One region of the Enterococcus sp. DIV0800 genome, then DNA from elsewhere that is predicted to be linked to it. Evidence: predicted binding sites of a transcription regulator. Region 1 holds the regulator's gene; each other region holds the start of a gene.
The links. The regulator LexA, encoded in region 1, represses DNA repair genes until DNA is damaged. The targets are predictions, from matches to a motif close to CNAACANNTGTTNG.
Positions count from the first base shown of each region.

Region 2: a site for LexA is predicted at 1,024-1,037, ahead of uvrB (excinuclease ABC subunit UvrB). Genes of this name have one in related genera too.
Region 3: a site for LexA is predicted at 1,601-1,614, ahead of IGI54_RS10250 (replication-associated recombination protein A). Genes of this name have one in related genera too.

Region 1 covers NZ_CP187898.1:1,180,596-1,182,874, forward strand. The annotation lists gene recJ (single-stranded-DNA-specific exonuclease RecJ) at 1-98, shown strand, start outside; gene IGI54_RS05775 (adenine phosphoribosyltransferase) at 113-625, shown strand; gene IGI54_RS05780 (hypothetical protein) at 723-986, opposite strand; gene lexA (transcriptional repressor LexA) at 1,189-1,812, opposite strand; gene IGI54_RS05790 (DUF896 family protein) at 1,945-2,187, shown strand.
Region 2 covers NZ_CP187898.1:1,419,256-1,421,534, reverse strand. The annotation lists gene IGI54_RS06835 (amino acid ABC transporter substrate-binding protein/permease) at 1-855, opposite strand, end outside; gene uvrB (excinuclease ABC subunit UvrB) at 1,099-2,279, shown strand, end outside.
Region 3 covers NZ_CP187898.1:2,137,621-2,139,899, reverse strand. The annotation lists gene IGI54_RS10255 (MDR family MFS transporter) at 1-40, shown strand, start outside; gene IGI54_RS10250 (replication-associated recombination protein A) at 65-1,342, opposite strand; gene IGI54_RS10245 (DNA-3-methyladenine glycosylase) at 1,709-2,279, shown strand, end outside.

The DNA.
Region 1 (2,279 bases):
AAAGCAAAATTTATCAAGAGCGCTTGTCTCAAATCGACAGCGAAGAATTTTTACTAATGAACGACATCCAAACTATTAGAAATTGGCTGAAAGGCTAGGAGGAACAACCAAAATGGATTTAAAAGACTATATTGCAAGTATTCCAGATTATCCCAAAAAAGGCATCGTCTTTCGTGACATCTCGCCATTAATGGCAGACGGCGAGGCTTATCGTGAAGCAACCAAGCAAATCGTGAATTATGCAAAAGAAAAGCAAATCGACATGGTAGTAGGACCTGAAGCACGCGGCTTTATCGTTGGCTGTCCAGTCGCATTTGAATTAGGTTTAGGCTTTGCACCAGTTCGTAAACCGGGAAAATTACCCCGTGAAGTGATTGAAGTAGAATACGAAAAAGAATACGGAACAGATACATTGACTATTCATAGTGATGCGATCAAACCCGGACAGCGCGTACTGATCACAGATGATCTTTTAGCAACGGGCGGAACGATCAAAGCAACGATTGAATTGGTAGAACAATTAGGCGGGATCGTCGTTGGCTGTGCCTTCTTAATCGAATTAGATGAATTACACGGACGCGATAAGATCAAAGGGTATGATATCTTAACGTTGATGGACTATTAAAAATAAAACAGGGACCCTCTTATAATCTGAGAGAGTCCCTGTTTTATTTTTACTACTATCCAAAAAGCTACTAACAACTGGTTAGCGCTAAATAAGTTTAGGCAGATTTATGATAACGATGATCATAAGTCACGTAATAGAAATCTTCGGAAGGTTCCTTGTAATACTGTTCTTCTTCGACTTCTTCTTCATAATGATGTTCGGCGTAGTGCTGTGCATACTTCCGTTCATCCCATAACATGAACCATACGAGAAACAATCCAGCAAAAATGACGATCGTAGCTAAAGAACCTAATTTACCAATCAATAGACCTAACAACAACACAGCGATAACCAAACCAAATCTTCTTACTGCTTTCATCAAGAATCACTCCTAATTCGTATTATGAATTCATTTTTCAAAAATCGAAAAATGAATCTTATTCTCATCACGCAGGCCATTCCACGGAAGCTGTCCTTTTTTTAAAAGTTCCACACGGGCACACGAACGTTTGTTTGCATATTTATTATACGAATGTTTGTTCGTTTTGTAAAGAAAAAAATAATCGGAAATTGAATTCCGATTAATAAATATGGTTTCGGTACAAACCAACAACTTTTCCTAGAATAGAAACATTAGCAAAAATCAATGGTGCCAATTCATCGTTTTCAGGTTGAAGACGAATGTGATCGGCTTCGCGATAAAATCTTTTACATGTTGCTTCATTTTCGTCAGTCATTGCAATAACGATCTCACCGTTATTAGCCATGGATTGTTTACGAACAATGACGTGGTCGCCATCGTATATACCGGCGTTTATCATACTTTCACCGCGAATTGTCAACATAAAGAGGCTGCCGTCCTCACTTGATAGATCAGGCGGGATAGGGAAAAAGTCTGAAGCTTCTTCAACTGCTAAAATTGGTTCGCCGGCAGTAACGACACCCAGCATGGGGATGACTTGTGGTGTTACACCGATTTTTTCTAAGCCTGTAAGTGTCAGTTCAATTGCCCGTGGTTTTGTGGGGTCACGCTGGATCCAACCTTTTTTTTCTAATCTAGATAGATGTCCATGGACAGTAGAAGTCGATGAGAGATTCACCGCTTCGCCAATTTCTCTTACAGTGGGTGGATAACCTTTATTTTCAACGCGTTCGTGAATGAAACGCAAAACTTCTAATTGTTTAGTTTCTGTTCTTTTTGCCAACGCCCACACCTTCTTTCGTTTTTTTTAGTGTAGCATAATCTTACAAACAAATCAAACAAGCGTTCGCATTTGTTTGTGCTTCCAACTTTGTTTTTTTTATGTATAATTAATAGGGGGAAAGAGGTGCTGAAGATGATTAATGATGAAACAATTGCACGTATCAATGAATTAGCGAAAAAAAAGAAAACGGTTGGTTTAACTGATGCTGAAGCACATGAACAAAAAGTTCTGCGTGAGGAATACATTTCTTCTTTCCGTAGCGGCATGCGGCATCATATTGAAGGGATGAAAGTTGTTGATCCTGAGGGCAACGACGTAACACCAGAGAAATTAAAAGAGATTCAAAAGAAAAAAGGATTGCATAATAGAAAGTAAAATCTTTTAGCGATTTGCAATTGAAAAGTCAAAATAAATCGGTTACAATGGATCTGTAATTAAAGTATTTAAGACCAAAAAGGAGGAACTAT
Region 2 (2,279 bases), 240 kb from region 1:
AAACGGTGCGAAGGCTGAGTCGCTAGCAATCGTGTACACGTCTTTCTTCGGTTCGATTTTTTTCATTTCCGAAGAGGCTGCTTGATTCTCAGAACCGCTAGAAATATATTCACTGACGATCTTGTCATAGCTGCCGTTTTTCTTTAAATCTTTTAATCCTTTGTTGAATTTTTCGAGCAACTCTTTATTTTCACCTTTTTTTACCGCAAAACCATAAGAGCTGCCTTCTTCAGGATCACCGACCAATTTAAAAGGCTGACCATTGGTTACCGCATAACCAAGAACGGGATAATCATCAAAGATCGCTTCGACGTTTCCGTTGTTCAACGCGTTATACATCGCGTCGGCGGCTTCGTATTGTTTTACTTCGTAGCCATATTTGTCTTTATTGTCATTCAAGAAAGTCGCGCTCTCTGTTCCGATTTTAGCAGAGACCGTTTTGCCTTTTAGATCATTGTAATCTTTGATATCCGTATTATCATTTTTGACTGCCATTTGAATCCCGCTATCAAAGTAAGGATCAGAAAAGTCAAAAGTTTTTTTCCGCTCATCCGTAATACTCATGCCGGCGATCATGCCATCGAGCTGATCCGATTGGACGCCTTGGATCGAACTGTCAAAGCCTAATGGACGCAGATCAACTTTGAAGTTTTGATCTTTGGCGATTTGGTTCAGTAAGTCCACATCGATTCCAACATATTCACCGTCAGAGTTTTGAAATTCAAAAGGGGCGAAGGTTAAGTCGGTCCCAATTTTATGTGTTTTTTCCGCGGCGTGTGTTTTGCTAGCAAAGCCAATTGTAAAAAGACTTGCCATTAAGCAAACAACGAAAGGAATTAATTTGTTTTTTCTCATAATAATCCTCCTAATTACTTATCATCCATTTATTATATGTTAGTTTAATGCCAAAATACAAGTGGGTTCCTTGTTGGAATGAAAAAAAGCTAAATATTCTTCACACGACATGTAATGAAATGTGACATGTGCTTTTTTAAGATTCGTTTTAGTAAGAACAAAAAATGGCGAAAATATGTTCGGTATGCTATAATTTTAAAATGAGAAATCATAGATTATTAATTGAAAAAGGGGGATTTTTGTATGATTGAAAGAGTCACAGACAATACGTTTGACCTTCATTCAAAATATCAGCCTGCTGGCGATCAGCCTGAAGCAATTGCGCAATTATCAGAAGGCATCGTCAATGGAAAGAAAGCACAAATACTTTTAGGTGCAACCGGTACTGGTAAGACCTATACCATTTCAAATGTCATCAAGGAAGTCAACAAGCCTACCTTGATTATCGCTCACAATAAAACATTAGCAGGTCAGTTATATGGAGAATTCAAAGAGTTTTTTCCTAACAACGCGGTGGAATACTTTGTCAGCTATTATGACTACTACCAGCCTGAGGCATATGTACCTTCCAGTGATACATATATTGAAAAAGATTCTAGTATTAATGATGAAATCGATAAACTACGTCATTCCGCCACTAGCTCATTACTGGAAAGAAATGATGTAATCGTTGTTGCTTCTGTTTCTTGTATTTTTGGTTTGGGTTCACCCAAGGAATACATGGAACAGGTGGTTTCTTTGCGTGTCGGGATGGAAATGGATCGCAATCAATTATTGCGCAATTTAATCGATATTCAATTTGAACGGAACGACATTGATTTTCAACGGGGCCGTTTTCGTGTTCGCGGAGATGTTGTCGAAATTTTCCCCGCTTCTCGCGACGAACGTGCGCTGAGAGTTGAGTTTTTCGGTGATGAAATCGAACGGATTCGCGAAGTTGACGCATTGACGGGGGAAATAACCGGCGAAACCGAACACGTAGCGATTTTCCCAGCTACCCACTTTTTGACAAATGAAGACCACATGGAAGTTGCCATCAGCAATATTCAAGCTGAGTTGGCAGATCGTTTAGAGGTTTTACGCAGTGAGAATAAGCTGTTAGAAGCCCAGCGCTTAGAACAGCGAACAAACTATGATATTGAAATGCTGCGAGAAATGGGTTATACCTCAGGAATCGAAAATTATTCCCGTCATATGGATGGCCGTAAAGAAGGCGAACCACCTTACACGTTGATCGACTTTTTCCCAGACGATTTCCTAATGGTGATCGACGAATCTCACGTGACGATGCCGCAAGTTCGCGGCATGTATAACGGTGACCGCGCTCGTAAACAAATGTTAGTTGATTATGGCTTCCGTTTGCCGTCTGCTCTAGACAACCGGCCGTTACGGTTAGAAGAGTTTGAAGAACGGGTCAATCAGAT
Region 3 (2,279 bases), 960 kb from region 1:
CCTCTTTCTAACAAATAAAACGAATGACCCTCAAAGTTAGATTACTCTAACCTTGAAGGTCATTTTATTTTTTCTTTTTCCATTCTTCGATCCGTTGGTATTGCTGACCAAGCGCCTGTTCGTATTTGCCAGTCGCTTTTGGCTCGTAGTAATGAGCGTCTTTGATTTTGTCAGGTAAATATTGCTGATCGACCCACGCATTTTCAAAGCTATGGGGATATTGATAGCCGATTCCTCGTTGTAAATCCTTTGCGCCTTTATAATGACTGTCTCGTAAATGATCAGGGACTTCGCCGGCATTGCCCAGACGGATGTCAGTGATCGCCGCATCTAAGGCTAGATAAGCCGAGTTTGATTTAGGTGAAAGGCAAAGATCCACCACTGCATCGGCCAGAGGAATTCGTGCCTCGGGAAAGCCTAATTTTTCAGCAGCTTGCACGGCTTGAACTGTGCGAGCAGCGGCGGCTGGATTAGCTAAGCCGATATCTTCATAGCCCATTACCATCAATCGCCGACAAATAATCGGTAGATCGCCGGCTTCGACTAGTCTGCCTAAATAATGCAATGCAGCATTGACATCGCTACCTCGGACCGATTTTTGAAAGGCGGAGATCACATCGTAGTGAGCGTCGCCGTCTTTGTCATGGGTCAACGCTTTTCGTTGCACACATTCTTCGATGATGGAAAGGGTTAAATGAATGTTTCCTTCTGTGTCTTTTGGCGTAGATTTAGTCGCCAGCTCTAAGCCATTTAAAGAGCTGCGTAAATCACCGTTGGTTGCCCGTGCCAAATGTCTCAACGCTTCTGCATCTATTTTAACTGGATAGTCTCCAAGACCACGTTCTTTATCGGCCAAGGCTGACTTGACCGCCTTAATAATATCTGCTTCATCCAAAGGCTTGACTTCAAAAATTTGAGTCCGACTGCGAATGGCGGGATTGATGGTGATATATGGATTTTCGGTAGTAGCGCCGATCATAATGATCCGTCCACTTTCTAAATGAGGCAGTAGAAAATCCTGTTTGGTTTTGTCGAGCCGATGGACTTCATCTAATAATAAGATAACCGTACCGCTCATCTTGGCTTCTTCGGCAACAATCTGTAAATCTTTTTTTGTATCAGTGGCGGCGTTCAACATTCGAAAGGCATAGTTGGTGGAGCCAGCGATAGCGCTAGCGATGCTGGTTTTCCCGGTGCCGGGAGGGCCATATAAAATCATCGATGAAAGCATTCGTGCCTCTACCATTCGGCGAATGATCTTGCCTTCACCGACTAACTGCTGCTGCCCGACAACTTCCTCTAAGTTGCGGGGGCGCATGCGATAAGCTAAAGGTTGTTGCATAAGAAACCTCCTTGAAATTTAATAAAGGGAGTAAAGTGTCCTTCGATAAGGTATGATCGATGACAGGTGAATTCAGCGGTGCGCTGAAGAAAATCAGTTTTTATCAATTTTGATTAGAGATGGTTAGCATTCGGCTAACTGGTTAAAACGGGTAGTCAGTTCGAGTTAAGGAAATTATTTTTCAAAGAACACGAAAAATAATTTAAACTTCGTACGCCTACTATTTTACTAACTTGCTAAAGCAAGAAGTAAAACTAGCAAATGTATGTTCTCATTATAGCATTTTTTGCTTATGTTTGCTGGGTTTTGGGTTGTTGGGCGTAGCGAGTATTTGGATTATTGTGTATCATGGAGAAGGTGAGAAAAATGGAGCAGGTAATTAATTTTTTTAATAGTGAAACGACCGAAAACATCGCGAAATATTTATTGGGGATGTACTTGGAGCATGAGACGCCTGAAGGAAAATTGGGCGGCTACATTGTTGACTGTGAAGCGTATCTGGGACCAGATGATTTGGCTGCGCATAGTTACGGGATGCGCAATACACCACGAGTGCGAGCGATGTACGAAAAGCCCGGCACGATTTATTTATACACGATGCACACGCATTTGATTTTGAATATGATCACACAGCCTGAAGGGATGCCGCAAGGAGTGATGATCCGGGGCATTGAACCGGTGGCCGGCATCGAAGAGATGATCGTCAATCGGCATGGTCGGAGTGGTGCTACGCTTTCGGATGGGCCGGGGAAATTAGTTGAGGCACTAGGTATCAACCGCGAGTTGTATGGTGAGTCGATTTTTTCTAGCTCTTTGCATCTTGTTCCGGAAAAACGGCGAGTACCGAAAACAATCGATGCGCTTCCTCGTATTGGCATTCCGAATAAAGGGATTTGGACCAAGCGGCCGTTACGATTTGTAGTTCATGGTAATCCTT